Linked DNA regions of Amycolatopsis sp. NBC_01480. The protein of the gene in region 1 interacts with the protein of each later gene in a pairwise test. Links are inferred from orthologs where the notes say so. Each region holds a gene or a part of one and is shown on either strand. Other genes may lie near its edges. The genes, in order: thrS and rplA.

Region 1 (8,177 bases):
GCATCGCGGCGCTGTCGCCGGTCAACGGGACGATCTCGAACCCCAGCGACTCGCGGAAAGCCACGAAACGGCGGTACACCGACTCCGGCTCCAGCCGCTCGACCACCGTGGTGAAGCTGCCCAGGTAGTCCGCCATCCAGACGCCCGCGGCGTCCCAGTTGCCGCTGTGCGGCAGGGCGCACACGGCGCCGTTGCCCTCGGCCAGCGCGGCGTCGATGTTCTCGACGCCGGTGATCTTGGCGCCCACCTTGCCGATCACCGTGTCCCGGTCCATCGCGGGCAGGCGGAAGGTCTCGTACCAGTAGCGCGCGTACGAGCGCATGGCCTGGCGGACCAGCTCGTCCAGCTCCGTCTCGTCGGCCTGCGGCACCACGCGCGCGAGGTTGGCGCGCAGCTGGCGCACCCCGCCGCCGCCCCGGCGCACGGCGACGTCCGCGCCGAGGCCGAACAGCATCGCCCCCAGCGACTCCGGCAGCCGGCGGGTGAGGCTCCAGCCCGCCGCGTAACCGAACTCGCCGAGCCGCCGGGACAGCGCGCTCACGGCTGCGCCCCGCCCGGCTGCACGTCGCCGGCCAGCGGCGCCTGCGGTCCGGCGTCCGGCGACGCGGGTGGTTCCGCGGATTCCGCCGTCTCCGCGGCCTGGCGGGCGGCGACGGCGCGGGCGGCCTTCGCGACCGCGGCGGCCCGCTGGATCAGCGTGACCGCCGAGAGCACCGCGAGCAGCCAGAGGGTGATCTCCACGGTCCACGGCACGCCGAGGCCGTGCAGCCCGGTGCCGACGAGCGCGATGATCAGCCGCTCGGCCCGCTCGATCAGGCCGCCGTCGGCCTCCAGCCCGGACGCCTCGGCGCGCGCCTTGACGTACGAGATCACCTGGGCGAGCACCAGGCAGATCAGCGCGGCGGCCGCGGCCCGGTTGTTGTGGTCCACCACGAAGCACCACCAGGCGATGGCGGCGAACAGCGCGCCGTCCACCAGCCGGTCGCAGGTCGCGTCGAGCACGGCGCCGAACGGGGTGCCGTAGCCGCGGGCCCTGGCCATGGCGCCGTCGAGGAGGTCCAGCATGGCGAACCCCCACACGGTGAAGGTCCCCCACAGCAGCAGCCCCTGCGGGAAGAAGGCGAGCGCGCACGCGACGGCACCCGCGGTGCCGATCACGGTCATCGCGTTGGGGGTCAGTCCGGCCCGGACCAGCGTCCGGCCGATGGGATCGGTGACGCGGGAGACTGAGGCACGGGCGAAAATATTGAGCATCTCGTCGTCTGGTGCACCTGGCTCGGGGGCGGGTGGGCGTCGAAAGCCTATCGACCCGCCCCGCGGACCCCGACGTCCCGCCCCGCGACCCGCCGGGCGATCAGCCGGATTTCGGCAGTTCGACGACCGGCGCGACGAAGCCGGCCGCTGCTTCGGCGGCCTCCGCGGCCGCGCAGCGCGGCCGGAGCCGGTCCAGGATCGCGGCGCTGATCTCGCCCAAAGCGGCCACCTGCGCGGGCGAAAGCGCGTCGAACAGGCTCTCGCGCACGGCCTCGACATGGCCCGGCGCGGCCTCCTCCAGCGCGGCGAACCCGGCGTCCGTGAGCACCGCCCAGGCCCCGCGCTTGTCCGTGGGGCAGGACTCGCGCTGCACCCAGCCCTTGGCCTCCAGCCGGGCGACGGCGTGCGAGAGCCGGCTGCGCGAGGAACGCCGTACCGCGGCCAGCTCGCTCATCCGCAGCCGACGGCCTTCGGCCTCGGACAAGGAGACGAGCACCTCGTAGTAGGTGTGCGGCATGCCCGACTCGTGCTGGAGCTGGCCCTCGAGGTGCGCCTGCAACATGGTGGTGGCCATGGAGAAGTCGCGCCAGACTTGCTGCTCGGCGCCGGAAAGCCATCGAGGTTCGGACATGACCCCATTCTACCCCTGATTGAGGACTCAATTACCTGCTCGCGAGCGGCCGCGCCGGTGAGCACCGTCATCGCCGGTCACGAGGCCGCAGCGGGAGTCACCAGGCGTCGGCGAGCAGTTTCCGGGTCTCGCCCAGCAGCTGCGGCAGCACCTTCGTGTGCCCGATCACCGGCATGAAGTTCGCGTCCCCGCCCCAGCGCGGCACCAGGTGCTGGTGCAGGTGCGCCGCGATGCCCGCGCCGGCGATCACGCCCTGGTTCATGCCGATGTTGAACCCGTGCGCCGCCGAGACCACCCGCACCACCCGCATCGCGTGCCGGGTGAACTCGGCCAGCTCACGGGTCTCCTCGACGGTCAGCTCGGTGTAGTCCGCCACGTGCCGGTACGGCACCACCATCAGGTGACCGGGGTTGTACGGGTACAGGTTCAGCAGCGCGTACACCGTTTCGCCGCGCGCCAGCACCAGCCCGGTCTCGTCGTCGAGGCTGGGGATGCGGCAGAACGGGCAGCCGTCCGCCTCGTCGTCGTCCGGCTTGTCCTGGCCCTTGATGTAGGCCATCCGGTGCGGGGTCCACAGGCGCTGCAACGCGTCCGGGACCCCGGCGCCGTCCTGCTCGACGAGTTCCGGGCCGTCCGGGCCGCTCACCGCAGGATCGCCTCCACGGCGTCGGCGCTCGGCGAGGCGTTCTCGCGGCGGGCCACCCATTCGGCGATCGCCTCGACCGCGGTGTCCACCGCGACCCCGTTGATCTGGCCGCCGTCGCGGAACCGGAACGACACCGCGCCGGCCTCCGCGTCCTTGGCGCCGGCCAGCAGCATGAACGGCACCTTCTGCGTGGTGTGCGTGCGGATCTTCTTCTGCATCCGGTCGTCGCTCGCGTCGGTCTCCACGCGGATTCCCTTGGCGCGCAACGCCTTCTCCACGCCCTGGAGGAACTCGACCTGGTCGGCGGTGATCGGGATGCCGACCACCTGCACCGGCGAGAGCCAGGCCGGGAACGCGCCCGCGTAGTGCTCGGTCAGCACGCCGAAGAACCGCTCGATCGAGCCGAACAGCGCGCGGTGGATCATCACCGGCCGCTGGCGCGAGCCGTCCGGGGCGGTGTACTCCAGCTCGAACCGCTTGTTCTGGTTGAAGTCCAGCTGGATCGTGGACATCTGCCAGGTGCGGCCGATCGCGTCCTTGGCCTGCACGGAGATCTTCGGGCCGTAGAACGCCGCGCCGCCCGGGTCCGGCACCAGCTCGAGGCCGGAGTCGACGGCGGCCTGCCGCAGCGTCTCGGTGGCCTCCTCCCACTCCCAGTCCTCGCCGATGAACTTCTCCGAGTCGCCGCGGGTGGACAGCTCGAGGTAGAAGTCCGAGAGGCCGTAGTCGGCCAGCAGGTCGAGTACGAACTTGAGCAGGGACCGGAGCTCGCCCGGCATCTGCTCCTTGGTGCAGTAGATGTGCGAGTCGTCCATGGTCAGGCCGCGCACCCGGGTGAGGCCGTGCACCACGCCCGACTTCTCGTACCGGTACACGGTGCCGAACTCGAACAGCCGCAGCGGCAGCTCCCGGTACGACCGGCCGCGCGAGCGGTAGATCAGGTTGTGCATCGGGCAGTTCATGGCCTTGAGGTAGTAGTCCTCGTCGTCGAACTTGACCGGCGGGAACATGGTGTCCGCGTAGTACGGCAGGTGGCCCGAGGTGTGGAACAGCTCGCCCTTGCTGATGTGCGGGGTGTTCACGAACTCGTAGCCGGCCTCTTCGTGGCGGCGGCGCGAGTAGGTCTCCAGCTCCCGGCGGATGATGCCGCCCTTGGGGTGGAACACCGGCAGCCCCGAGCCGATCTCCTCGGGGAAGGAGAACAGGTCCAGCTCGGCGCCGAGGCGGCGGTGGTCGCGGCGCTCGGCCTCGGCGATCCGCTCCAGGTAGGCCTCCTGGGCCTCGCCCGACTCCCACGCGGTGCCGTAGATCCGCTGCAGCTGCGGGTTCTTCTCGCTGCCGCGCCAGTACGCGGCGGCCACCCGGGTCAGCTTGAACGCGGGGATGAACTTGGTGGTGGGCACGTGCGGGCCGCGGCAGAGGTCGCTCCACACGCGCTCCTTGGTGCGCGGGTCGAGGTTGTCGTAGCTGGTCAGCTCGCCGCCGCCGACCTCCATCACCTCGCTGGTGTCCACATCGGACTTGAGGTCGACCAGCTCCAGCTTGAACGGCTCGTCGGCCAGTTCCTTCTTCGCCTCGTCGACCGAGCCGAAGACGCGGCGCGAGAACTGCTGGGCGCCCTTGACGATCTGCTTCATCCGCTTCTCGAGCGCCTGCAGGTCTTCGGGCGTGAACGGCTTGTCGACCGCGAAGTCGTAGTAGAAGCCGTCCCGCACCGGCGGCCCGATGCCGAGCTTGGCGTCCGGGAACTCCTGCTGCACGGCCTGGGCGAGCACGTGCGCGGCCGAGTGGCGGATCACGCTGCGGCCGTCTTCGGTGCTGGCGGCGACCGCCTCCACCTGGGCCTCGGCCTCCGGGGTCCAGGCGAGGTCGCGCAGCTTGCCCTCGGCGTCGCGGACCACCACGACGGTGTCCGGGCCCTTGGTCGGCAGGCCCGCTTCGCGGACCGCGGCTCCCGCCGTAGTGCCCGCCGGTACCACCACGCGCGGGGCGGGTGCTGAGGCGGCTGACGGCGGATGCGACACGATCGTGCTCCTTCTGGGGCGGTGGCTTGTGCAGCGTGACGAGGATGACTTTCGTCGATGCTAGCCGTCGGCCTCCGGCGGCCTGACAGGCGTCGGCGCAAAACACGGCGGAGGCCGCCTCGCCGGTGCGAGGCGGCCTCCGCGGGCCGAACGGTGGTTCAGAGGGTCTCGACGACCTGCTCGAACTCGAGCCGCGGCAGGCGGTCGAACCACGGGTTCTCACCGGGCTTGCCGACGTTCACCACGACCAGCGAGCGCCAGTTGTTCTCGCCGAAGAACTCGCGGTCGACACCGGCGGCGTCGAACCCGGTCATCGGGCCGGCGGCCAGGCCGGCGGCGCGGACGCCGATGATGAAGTAGCCGACCTGCAGCAGCGAGTTCAGCTTCGAGAACTCCACGCGGCCGGACTCCTCGGCGAACATGTCCTTCACGCCGGGGTTGTGCGGGAAGACCTGCGGGATGTTCTCGTGGAAGTCGACGTCGGCGGCCAGGATCACGGTCAGCGGGGCGGATTCGGTCTTGGCGCGGTTGCCCTCGGCCAGGTGCGGCACCAGGCGGCGGCGCGCCTCGTCGGTGCGCAGCACGAGCGCGCGCAGCGGCTGGGTGTTCATCGAGGTCGGGGCCCACTTGACGAGGTCGTAGATCGCGCGGACCTGCTCGTCGGTCACCGGCTCATCGCTGAAGCTGTTGGCGGTGCGGGCTTCGCGGAACAGGAGGTCCTGGATCTCGGCGGGCACCTGCAGTTCCTCGGCGGATTCAGCGAATGTGGTCATCGGTATGGGGTTCCTTCCGTGCTGTTCACCTTCTCCCCCTCCAACCTTGTTGAGCGTTTGACTATTTCCGGAGTTGATCGTGTCCTGGGCCACAGTCCCCGCCAGGGCACGAAAAAGCGGCCGCCGGCCCGGAGGTCGGCGGCCGCGCGAAGGCCTCGCGGGACAGCTCAGTAGGCGCCCTGGCCGGCGACGACGGCACGGAAGGTCTTCCAGAGGATCAGCAGGTCGAGCGCCAGCGACCAGTCCTCCACGTAACGCAGGTCGAGCCGAATGCTCTCGGCCCAGGTGAGGTCGCTGCGGCCGGAGACCTGCCACAGCCCGGTCAGCCCCGGCTTCACGAGCAGGCGGCGGCGCGCGTCCGGCGCGTACTTCTTCGTCTCCTCCGGCAGCGGCGGCCGGGGGCCGACGAGCGACATGCGCCCGCCCAGCACGTTGAACAGCTGCGGCAGCTCGTCCAGCGAGTACCGGCGGAGCAGGCCGCCGACCCGCGTGACGCGGGGGTCGCGCTTGAGCTTGAAGAGCGGGCCGGCGCCTTCGTTGTCCCGCTCCAGCCGCTGCCGGATCCGGTCGGCGTCCGGGACCATGGTGCGGAACTTCAGCATGGTGAAGCTCTCGCCGTCCTTGCCGATGCGGCGCTGCTTGTAGACGATCGGCCCGTGGTCGCCCAGCTTCACGGCCAGCGCGATCACCAGCAGCAGCGGCGAGAACAGCGTCAGCAGGAAGGCCGCGCCACAGCGGTCGACGACCTCTTTCACGAAGCGGTGGCCGCCGGTGAACATCGGCGCGGTGACCCGCAGCAGCGGCATGCCGAGCACCCCGGTGACGTTCAGCCGCGGCCCGGCCACCTCCATCAGCACCGGCGCCACGACCATCTCCGCCGACGTGCCCTCCAGGTCCCAGGCCAGGCGCTGCAGCCGCTGCGGTGTCCAGTACTGGTCGCCGGTGATGGCGACGACGCGGTAGCCGCCGCGGCGCACGTGCCGCGACAGCTCCTCGAGCCGCCCGACCACCGGGACGCCGTCGACCTCGCCGCTGTCCCGGTCCTCGCCGGTCCCGCTGAAGGTGCAGACCGCCTCGACCCGCCAGCCGACGTGGGCCTCGGACTTCGTGCGCGCGATCAGGTCGGCCACCGTCGCCGGGCTGCCCGCCGCCATCACCGGCAGCAGGCAGAGCCCGCGCCGGCGCCGGCGGTGCAGCACCTGGCGGAGCAGATACCGTTGGGGGAAGGCGAAAAGCGCGATCACCGGCACCACGATGAACACCCACGGCTGCACGTCCAGCGCCCGGAAGAGCAGCCCGCCGAGCGCCACGAGGACCGCCGCGGTGATGAGGCCCCGCCCGAGCGTCCGGTACTCCTCGGGCCCTTCGCCGAGCACCCGCTGGCTCCAGGCGCGGCTGACCGGCAGCGAGCAGAGCACCGCAAGGGCCGTGCCGAACGCGTGCATGTCCTGGGGCGCCACGCGGCCGATGACAAACGCGCTCACCCCGATCACCACGAACGCGGCGAGCACGTCGCTGGCGATCACCCAGGTCCGGTACCGCTTCTCCCAGGCCGCCGGATGCGTTTTCGAGGTGTCCTGCTCCACGGATTCCGCGGCGGGCGCGGGCGATGGCCCCGGGATCGCCCGGAGGTCGATGTGCGGCGGCGGTTCACTGACCGTGGACGAGGGCCGCACCGACTCTTCCATCAGACCTCCCGGAGCAAGGGTTCGAGGGCTACCGGCGACACGCTGAGTTAAGACGAATGATCACCGAAAGTGATCGTCAGCCCTACCCGATTCAGCTACCGCAGGAGTGATACACGCCAAGGTATCGGCCGCTCTCTGGGCATCGTTACAAGGATTTCCAGCCACAACCTCGGCGTCTTCCCCGCAAATGAATGCCGTGTTGATAACAGGATGATGACGATGCGTAATAAAGCGTATCCCACTAACCGCTACGGAATGTAGCCGAAATTCCACGGCCGTCCCACCTCCGAGCAGCCGCCGCCCGAACGGCCCAACCGGGCCGCGGGCTCCACAGTGGACGCCCGCCGGACTGGCGGTCCATTGTGGACTTGACCCCCGGCCGCGCGGGACCCGGTAAACCGGCTGCCAGCCGGGTGACATTCACCGTGGTCGTGTCACGAGTGCGGGTTTTCGTCAAACCTGGCCATCACCGGCGCTCCCCCGCCCGCCGCCGCCTCCACACCGCCGCCCGGCTCCGGCGACACGGAAAGAAACACTCCAGTTACCACTTCCGCCGCCTCGCGCCCGCGCTCCGTACGGCCGATCGGGTGGCTCGCGCCGCACTATGATCGAAAAAGTGGCCAGGATCACATTCAGTGCGGATTTCGGGCTTGTTAACCACGAAATCGACGCCTATCGCGACGGAAGTGTCGAGCTTTCGCGGGCCTCTCGAGACCCACTCCACAGACCGGCCACGGACTCTTGTTACCGGCCCGTAACCCCGCCCCGGGGAAGCTCGGCGTTCGGCTCTGCGGCCCGACCTGGGGAGATCACCGGATTGGCCCAGCCGGGCCCGGAAAACACGTGAGGCCCCGGACCAGGCGGTCCGGGGCCTCACGTGGCAGTGGGCGATACTGGGATCGAACCAGTGACCTCTTCGGTGTGAACGAAGCGCTCTCCCCCTGAGCTAATCGCCCTTGCGGTGTTGAGGAGAACTCTACAACACGACTTTCGGGGGCCTGCAAACGGGTGGTTCACCGCGACCACACTCCGTCTACCAGCGGATACGGAACGAACAACCCCGAGCTAGCCAGGGTCATGCCACCACGGGGGCGCGCGCGGCCCGGTTCGACATCCGTGCGACGGTGCTATCGCGCGGCGGCTGAACCGCGCAGTATGTAC
Region 2 (8,031 bases), 5.3 Mb from region 1 along the record:
CCCGCTGCCTTGGAGAGCAGGACCTCACGGCTGTCGAGATCGGCGATCTTGGTGATCTCGTCCACGGACAGCGGCTTGCCGTCCATGTAGCCGCCCTTGATGACAAGCGCGTTGTTTTCCTTCGCGAAGTCGCGAAGGGCCTTCGCGGCGTTGACCGGCTCACCCTCGATGAAGGCGATCGCGGTCGCGCCCACGAACAGGTCCTCGAGCCCCTCGACGCCGGCGTCCTTGGCGGCACGCTCGACGAGGGTGTTCTTCGCGACCCGGTACTTGGCACTGGTGCCGAGAGCGCGGCGCAGCTGGGACAGCTGGGACACGGAGAGGCCGGTGTACTGGGTAACGACGGTGGCCGAGCTGCTGCGGAAGCTCTCCGCGATCTCGGCGACGGCCGCCACCTTGTCGGGCTTCGCCATGGTCGCCTCCTCTCTTGGCTAGTGTTTCCACTGGCACGAGAGCCCCATCGAAACGACAAAACGCCCCTGCGCAACAGGCGCGGGGCGTTTGATGGCACACGACCGGGGTCGCGGGCGAGCCTCGTTCCTCCTGCGCGGGCCGCCTGCACGTTTCGTGGCAGGACCTTCGTTCTTCACGCCATGGGGCGCTCGGAAAACCAGCGGTCTTCGGTAGAACCGTGGACAAGCATACGACACGCTTTCCCGACTCTTCCCGCCACCCCCTCCTGACCAGCGACAAGACGCCCGGGTTCGGAGAATTCACACCCGAGCGGGCATCATGGTGACGTGGCGGAGCAGCGTGATCACAGCGAGCGGACCGGCGACCCCGACCCGGGTCCCACCCCTGCCGACGGCACCCCGCCGGTGTCGCAGCCGCCGGGCTCAGCGCCCGGCCCGGCCGCGCAAACGCCTGCGCCGCAACAGAATCCGGCCGAGAGCGGGCCGCAGCTTCCGGCCGTGACACAGCCTGGCGCGCAACCCCCCGCACTGCCGCAGCCCGGCGCGCAGCCGCCCGCGCTGCCGCAGCCCGGCGCCCAGCCACCCGCATTGCCGCAGCCTTCCGCGCAGCCACCCGCACTGCCACAGCCGTCCGAGGGGCAGCCCGCGCTCGATCCCGAGCAACTACGCCAGTTCCAGCAATTCCAGCAGTTCCAGGACTATCTGCGGTTCACCCAGGCCCAGCAGGGCAACCAGCCCGCTCCGGCCCCCGACGCCGGGCTGGTCGCCGTGGGAGCGCAGCCGCCGGCGACGCAGCCGGGCTGGCAGCCGCCCGTCCCGCCGGGCCCGCCGGGAGCGTTGGCGCCGTACGAACAGCCCCGCCGCCCGCGCCGCGGAGCCCCGCGCTGGCTGAAGCGCCTCGGCGGCAAGGTCCTGGGCTGGCTGATCGTGATCCTGCTGATCGCGATCGCCGCCACCTGGGCCTACCGCCACTTCTTCCCCAGCGACGAAGGCAAGTCCTCGGCCCAGATCGCGGCCGAAGGCGGCGGGACCTATCACACCAACCACATCTACTCGACGAACCCGTACGAGGCCGTGCGCTTCGTCTACCACAACATCGCGCAGGGCCTCGTCGACGACGCTTGCGGCCGGTTCCGCGAGGACGTGCAGACCAAGTTCGCCAAGGACGTCGGGCAGCCGGACTGCCGGGTGGCCGTTCAGGCGCTGCACAAGCAGGTCACCAACATGAACGACTACGCCGAATCGCTTCCGTCCTATGTGTCCGGTCCGCCGCCCGCCGACGTCACGACCATCGACTCCTGCGACTACGCCGTCGTGGGCGGGCCCGCGCTCGGCGTCTTCCAGGTGACCAAGGTCGACAAGGGCCAGTGGCTCATCACCGGCCACTCGCCCGGGCCGGAGAAGTGCTCCCCGTCGCAGCCCTCGACTACGCCGACTTCCTGAGCAGCCCCACCAGTTCCGTGAGCCGTCCCGTCACGATCGCCGACGGGGCCGACAAAGCGAGCGCCGCCACCACCCGGTCCGATTCGACGACCGGGACGGCGACCGCCGCCATCGTCTCCAGCACGTGGCCCGAGTCGACCAGGGCGTAACCCTCCGCGCGGATCGTGGCCAACGCAGTCAGCAGGTCGACGGCCGCGCGGGTGTCGGGGCCGAATTCGTGCGTCACCGCGGCGCGGCGGGCGGCCTCGGGGAGCGACGCGAGCAGGACGCGGCCCGCCGCCGTGTGCGGCAGGGCCGAGCGCAGCGAGCGGGAAAGCGCGTAGTCGAACGGCTCGTCCGTGCCGGCCCAATCGACGTACACCGCGCTGTCGCCCACCTGCACCGCGAGCAAAGCGGCGCAGCCCGACGCCGAAGCCAGCTCGGCCAGCGACGCGTGCGGGATCGACCGCACCGGCACGCGCCCTGAGCGCACGGTCAGCACGTGCGGCGCCGGGCCCAGCACGAAACGGCGGTCCTCCTCGTCGAGGTAGCCGACCGCCGCCAGGCCGTTCACCAGCTTCTGCACCGACGACACCGGCGCGTCCAGCCGGGCCGCGAGCTGCGTCAACGTCAGCCCCGACGCGCTGTTCGCCACCGCCTCCAGGATCGACGCCACCCGGTCGACCGTGCGGTGGTGCTGCCGAGATTTATCCATATAGATACCAAGGTATCACATTGCGTAGATTACTTAGGTTGCCTAAATTAAAACCAAGACCAACCAAGGAGGAGCACAGTGGAACAAGGCGCCCTGCACGGCATCCGGGTGATCGACCTGTCGTCCGTGGTGATGGGCCCCTACGCCACCCAGATCATGGGCGACCTCGGGGCCGACGTGGTCAAGGTCGAGTCGCCGGCCGGTGACAGCACCCGGCGCACGCACCCGCAGCGGCACGACGGCATGGGCGCGCTCGCGCTCAACGTCAACCGCAACAAGCGCAGCGTCCAGCTCGACCTCAAGTCGCCCCAAGGGCACGAGGCGTTCCTGCGGCTGGTGAAGTCGGCGGACGTGCTGGTCACCAACATGCGCCCCGGCGCGCTGCAGCGCCTCGGCCTCGATTACGAGCAGCTGGCGAGCGAAAACCCCAAGCTGATCTACTGCAACGCCCAGGGGTTCCGCACCGACTCCGACCGCGCCGGGCTGGCCGCCTACGACGAGATCGTGCAGGCCTCCTCCGGCATGGCCGACCTGATGCGCCGCGCCACCGGCAAACCCACTTACGCACCGACGATCCTCGCCGACAAGCTGTGCGCACTCACCATCGTCTACTCCGTGCTCGCCGCCGTGGTCCACCAGCGCACCACCGGCCGCGGCCAGCGGGTCGAGGTGCCGATGGCCGACACCATGCTGGCGTTCAACCTGGTCGAGCACCTCGCGGGGCACACCTTCGAGCCGGCGGTGGGCCCGATGGGCTTCAACCGCTCGATGACCGAGGGCCACCAGGCGGTCAAAACGGCCGACGGCTGGGCGTGCATCCTGCCCTACACCGAAAAGAACATCCACGGCTTCTTCCTCGCCGCCGATCGCGAGGACCTGGCGAACGACCCGCGCTTCGGCGATCCCGCAAGCCGCGCGAAGCACTACGGCGAGCTGTACGAGGAGATCGGCCGCGTCTCGGTCGAGAAGACCACCGCGCAGTGGCAGGAGATCTGCGCCGGGCTGTCCATCCCGTTCGCGCCGGTGCTGGAGCTCGAGGACGTCGAGACCGATCCGTACTACACCGGCAGCGGCCTGGTCTCGCTGGTCGAGCACCCCACCGAGGGCACGTACCGCCAGGTCGGGCCGCCGATGATCCTCTCGGACACCCCCGCCTCGGTCCGGCGGCACACGCCCGCGCAGGGCGAGCACACCGCCGAGGTGCTGGCCGAACTCGGTTACGCGGGCGAGGAAATCGCCAGTCTGGTGTCGCCGGTGTCGGAGTAGGCGAAGAAACCGGCCAGCGCGGCCACGAACGCCGGGTCGGCCACGGCCGTCATGTGGTCACCCGGCACGCGCACCAGCCGGGCGCCCGCGACGGCCGCCGCGAGCCGCTCGGGCTCGGCCGCCAGCTGATCGGACTCCCCCGCCAGCACCAGCGTCGGGACGGTGATCGAGGTCAGGTCGATCCGCGTCTGCTGCTGGGAAGCACGCAGCACCGCGGCCAGCGCCTCGACGTCACCACCGGTCCGCCGGACCAGCCGCCGGAACGGCAGGACGGCCGCCGGCACGTCCGCGCGGTCCTTCGCCAGCAGCCCGGCCGCGACCTGCTCGGGCGACACCACGCGCACGTCGACGCCGCCGAAGTCCACCACCCCGGAGCCGACGCCGCCGATGGCCAGGCAACGCACGCGTTTGTCGTTCGCCGCCACGGTCAGCGCGACGATCGCGCCCAGTGAGTAGCCGGCCAGCGACACCTCGTCGTAGCCCAGCTCGTCGAGCAACGCGGAGATGTCACGCGCCATCGTTTCCTCGCCGTAGCGGGACTCGTCGTGCGGCTTCTCGGATCCGCCGTGGCCGCGCGCGTCCAGGGCCACCACGGTGAAGCCGGCGTCCAGCAGCGCCTCGACGACGCCGGGACCGACCCAGTTGGCCTGGGAATCGGCGGCGAAACCGTGCTGGAGCAGAACCGGGCGCCGGAGCCGGCCGTCGCCTTCCCACACCGTGTAGCTCAGCTGGAGCCCGTCGAACGACGTGAAGGTCGGCATGTCCCCATCAGACACGAAAAAAGGGCGGCCACGCACATTGCGTGACCGCCCTTTCGCGTGATGTGCGACTCAGACGGCCGCTTCCTCGGACAGGAGGTTGCGGGTCCGCGCCGGGTCGACCGGGATGCCCGGGCCCATCGTGGTGGTGAAGGTGATCTTCTTGACGTAACGGCCCTTGGCCGAGGACGGCTTGGCGCGCAGGATCTCGTCCAGCGCGGCCGCGTAGTTCTCCACCAGCTTCTCGGTGTCGAACGACGCCTTGCCGATCACCAGGTGCAGGTTGGCCTGCTTGTCGACGCGGAAGTTGATCTTACCGCCCTTGATGTCCGAGACGGCCTTCGCGACCGCGGGGGTCACGGTGCCGGTCTTCGGGTTCGGCATCAGGCCACGCGGGCCGAGGATGCGGGCGATGCGGCCCACCTTGGCCATCTGGTCCGGCGTCGCGATCGCGGCGTCGAAGTCGAGCCAGCCACCCTGGATGCGCTCGATCAGCTCGTCGGTGCCGACCGCGTCCGCGCCGGCGGCCTCGGCCTCGGCGGCCTTGTCGCCGACGGCGAAGACGATGACGCGGGCGGTCTTACCGGTGCCGTGCGGCAGGTTCACGGTGCCGCGGACCATCTGGTCGGCCTTGCGGGGGTCCACACCGAGACGCATCGCGACCTCGACGGTCGCGTCCATCTTGGTCTTGGAGGTCTCCTTCGCCAGCTTCGCGGCCTCGAGCGGCGCGTACAGGCGCGCCTTGTCGATCAGCTCGGCAGCCTGGCGGTAGGCCTTGCTGTGCTTGGTCATGCTTCTGTCCTTACCTAAAGAAAATCGGATCAGTGTGGTGTCGAGCCGCACTGGCTCTCCCACGGGAAACTGCGAGATCGCGCCGGTTTCTGGACTGAGCGATTTCGACCGGCCCCTGGCCGGGCGGAATCGGGAGGGAAGAAATCGGCTCAAGGCGATCTCGCCGCCTCGACGGAGTCGAGGCAGAAGACTCAGTCCGTGACCGTGATGCCCATGGAACGAGCAGTACCGGCGATGATCTTCGCGGCCTGGTCGATGTCCTGGGCGTTGAGGTCGGTCTCCTTGGTCTTGGCGATCTGGCGAACCTGATCCCAGGTGACCTTGGCGACCTTCGTCTTGTGGGGCTCGGCCGAGCCCTTGTCGACGCCCGCGGCCTTGAGCAGCAGCTTGGCGGCCGGCGGCGTCTTCAGCTTGAAGTCGAACGACCGGTCCTCGTACACGGAGATCTCAACCGGGACGACGTCCCCACGCTGCGACTCGGTCGCCGCGTTGTACTGCTTGCAGAACTCCATGATGTTGACGCCGTGCTGGCCCAGCGCGGGGCCGACCGGCGGCGCGGGGTTGGCCGCACCGGCCTTGATCTGCAGCTTGATGATCGCCGCAAGCTTCTTCTTCTTGGGTGGCATTACCTTGTGTCCTTCTAACTGACTTGAGTCCCCCGCACACCTGCCAGTACGCGGGGACTGCCGGCCGTATTCCCGGCCGTCAGATCTTGGAGACCTGGGTGAACGACAGCTCGACCGGGGTCTCCCGGCCGAAGATCGACACCAGGACCTTCAGCTTCTGCCCGTCGACATTGACCTCGGAGATCGTCGCGGGCAGCGTCGCGAACGGGCCGTCCATGACGGTGACCGACTCGCCGACCTCGAAGTCGACCTCCACGGTGCCGCCGCCGAGCGGGGCGGAAGCCGCCGAGGAGTCGCCCTTGCCGGCCTTGGCCGGGGCTTCCTTCTCGACCTGCGGCGCGAGGAACTTGAGCACCTCGTCCACGGTGAGCGGCGACGGGCGCGAGGTCGCGCCGACGAACCCGGTGACGCCCGGCGTGTTGCGCACCGCGCTCCACGACTGGTCGTTCAGGTCCATCCGGACCAGGATGTAGCCGGGCAGCACCTTGCGCTGCACCTGCTTGCGCTGGCCGTTCTTGATCTCGGTGACCTCTTCGGTCGGCACCTCGATCTGGAAGATGAAGTCCTCGACGTCCAGCGTCGTGGTCCGGGTCTCGAGGTTGGTCTTCACCTTGTTCTCGTACCCGGCGTAGGAGTGCACCACGTACCACTCGCCCGGCGCGGCCATCAGCTCGGCGCGCAGCGCGGCGACGGGGTCGTCGGCCTCGGCGGCCGGCTCGGCCACCTCCGCCTCGGCGTCCTCGGTGTCGGCCGTGGTGGCCTCGTCCGCCGTGTCGTCGGCCGCGGTGTCTTCGTCGGCGGTTCCGTCGACCTCGTCGGCGTCGGGCACCTCGACGGGCTCGAGGTGGGCGGACGCCTCGTCGCCGAGGGCCGCGTGCACCTGCTCGTCGGAAAGCTCGGTCAGGTCGCGACCGGCTCCTGTGCCGTTGTCGGAGGTCACGTTCCGTCCTCTCAGTTGATCACTTGCCGGGTCCGGGCAGGCCGGCCCGCGCGGCGCACGGTGGCGCGCACTTTCGGCGTCAGCCGAAGACCAGCCCGATGACCTGCTTGAAGCCCAGGTCGAGGCCGCTCACCAGGGCCACCATGAACACCACGAACACCAGCACCACCGCGGTGTAGGTGACCATCTGCTTGCGGTTGGGCCAGATGACCTTGCGCAGCTCCGCCCAGACCTCGCGGATGAAGCGCATGATCCGGGCGAAGACCGAAGGCTTCTTGGCCTTCTGGTCCCGCTTCGGGGTCGGTGCGCCCTTGGCGTCGGCGGGCTTCGCGACCTTGTCGCCCGCCTTGCCCGCCGGCCGGTTCTTGCTCTCCGGACGCGCCTCGGACTTGCCGGACGGGCGGGCGGAAGCGCGGCGCTCACGCCGAGCCGCAGCACTCACCGGGCGGGACTCGATCCCGGGCTGCTTGCCCGAATCGTCCTGCTCGTGCTCGCCGCTGGCGTCGCTGTCGCTCACGACCACTCCTCCGCTTCACCAGTACCCGTACGCAGGGGTGACAGGACTTGAACCTGCAACCTGCGGTTTTGGAGACCGCTGCTCTGCCAATTGAGCTACACCCCTGTGGAGCCCGGTCGCCCGGGCTCCGGAGGACGCATTCCATCATCCCCACCATCCAGCGGGGCTGACCGTAGTGCGTTCCGAGTTCAGAAGTCTACGGCAAGCCGTATGGAGTCTCGCAACCGCGCCCCTTCAGAGCAGTCCGCGCCGCCCGCCGCTGTGCGCGGCACCCGCGGCGCGGCCGTGCCAGGATGACCGCGTGCCCCGTTTCGCGATTAATCGCCAAACTGCCCCGTGCTGGGCGGCGACTCGCGTCCCGTGGCCGAATCCCCTTCCCCAACAAGGAAAAGCCACCTTCAAGGAGGCCCGGTGACCGCGTTACGACTCGGACTCGCCCTGCCGCAGTACGGCCAGCTGGCCGACCCCGCCGTCATCGCCGGATTCGCGGCCGCGGCCGAGCGGATCGGCTACTCCTCGCTGTGGACCGGTGACCGGGTACTCACCCCGGTCGAGCCCTCGGACTACTACCCGGGCGGCGGC

What was found.
Region 2: the proteins of thrS (region 1) and rplA interact in binary tests that used the Escherichia coli proteins (3 or more experiments, as listed by UniProt). The link is inferred for Amycolatopsis sp. NBC_01480 from one-to-one orthologs.

The regions. Positions count from the first base shown.
Region 1 is NZ_CP109442.1:9,185,991-9,194,167, forward strand. The notes cover bases 2,042-5,020. They hold thrS (threonine--tRNA ligase), read right to left. Parts: upstream 4,556-5,020; coding sequence 2,528-4,555; downstream 2,042-2,527. Other genes in these bases: OG371_RS42795 (HIT family protein), read right to left, coding at 2,042-2,531; OG371_RS42805 (malonic semialdehyde reductase), read right to left, coding at 4,714-5,020. Also shown: OG371_RS42780 (phosphatidylinositol mannoside acyltransferase), read right to left, coding at 1-541; pgsA (phosphatidylinositol phosphate synthase), read right to left, coding at 538-1,254; OG371_RS42790 (MarR family winged helix-turn-helix transcriptional regulator), read right to left, coding at 1,355-1,885; more of OG371_RS42795, read right to left, coding at 1,983-2,041; more of OG371_RS42805, read right to left, coding at 5,021-5,328; OG371_RS42810 (sugar transferase), read right to left, coding at 5,496-7,016. UniProt on the Escherichia coli protein: Catalyzes the attachment of threonine to tRNA(Thr) in a two-step reaction: L-threonine is first activated by ATP to form Thr-AMP and then transferred to the acceptor end of tRNA(Thr). The rate-limiting step is amino acid activation in the presence of tRNA.
Region 2 is NZ_CP109442.1:3,929,124-3,937,154, reverse strand. What follows is about bases 3,507-6,339. They hold rplA (50S ribosomal protein L1), read right to left. Parts: upstream 5,367-6,339; coding sequence 4,647-5,366; downstream 3,507-4,646. Other genes in these bases: nusG (transcription termination/antitermination protein NusG), read right to left, coding at 6,072-6,339; rplK (50S ribosomal protein L11), read right to left, coding at 5,558-5,992; OG371_RS18875 (alpha/beta fold hydrolase), read right to left, coding at 3,768-4,577; OG371_RS18880 (CaiB/BaiF CoA transferase family protein), read left to right, coding at 3,507-3,816. In the rest of the region: rplJ (50S ribosomal protein L10), read right to left, coding at 1-413; OG371_RS18890 (hypothetical protein), read left to right, coding at 972-1,856; OG371_RS18885 (IclR family transcriptional regulator), read right to left, coding at 1,840-2,550; more of OG371_RS18880, read left to right, coding at 2,629-3,506; more of nusG, read right to left, coding at 6,340-6,932; preprotein translocase subunit SecE, read right to left, coding at 7,012-7,455; OG371_RS18845 (TIGR03619 family F420-dependent LLM class oxidoreductase), read left to right, coding at 7,861-8,031. UniProt on the Escherichia coli protein: One of the primary rRNA binding proteins, it binds very close to the 3'-end of the 23S rRNA. Forms part of the L1 stalk. It is often not seen in high-resolution crystal structures, but can be seen in cryo_EM and 3D reconstruction models.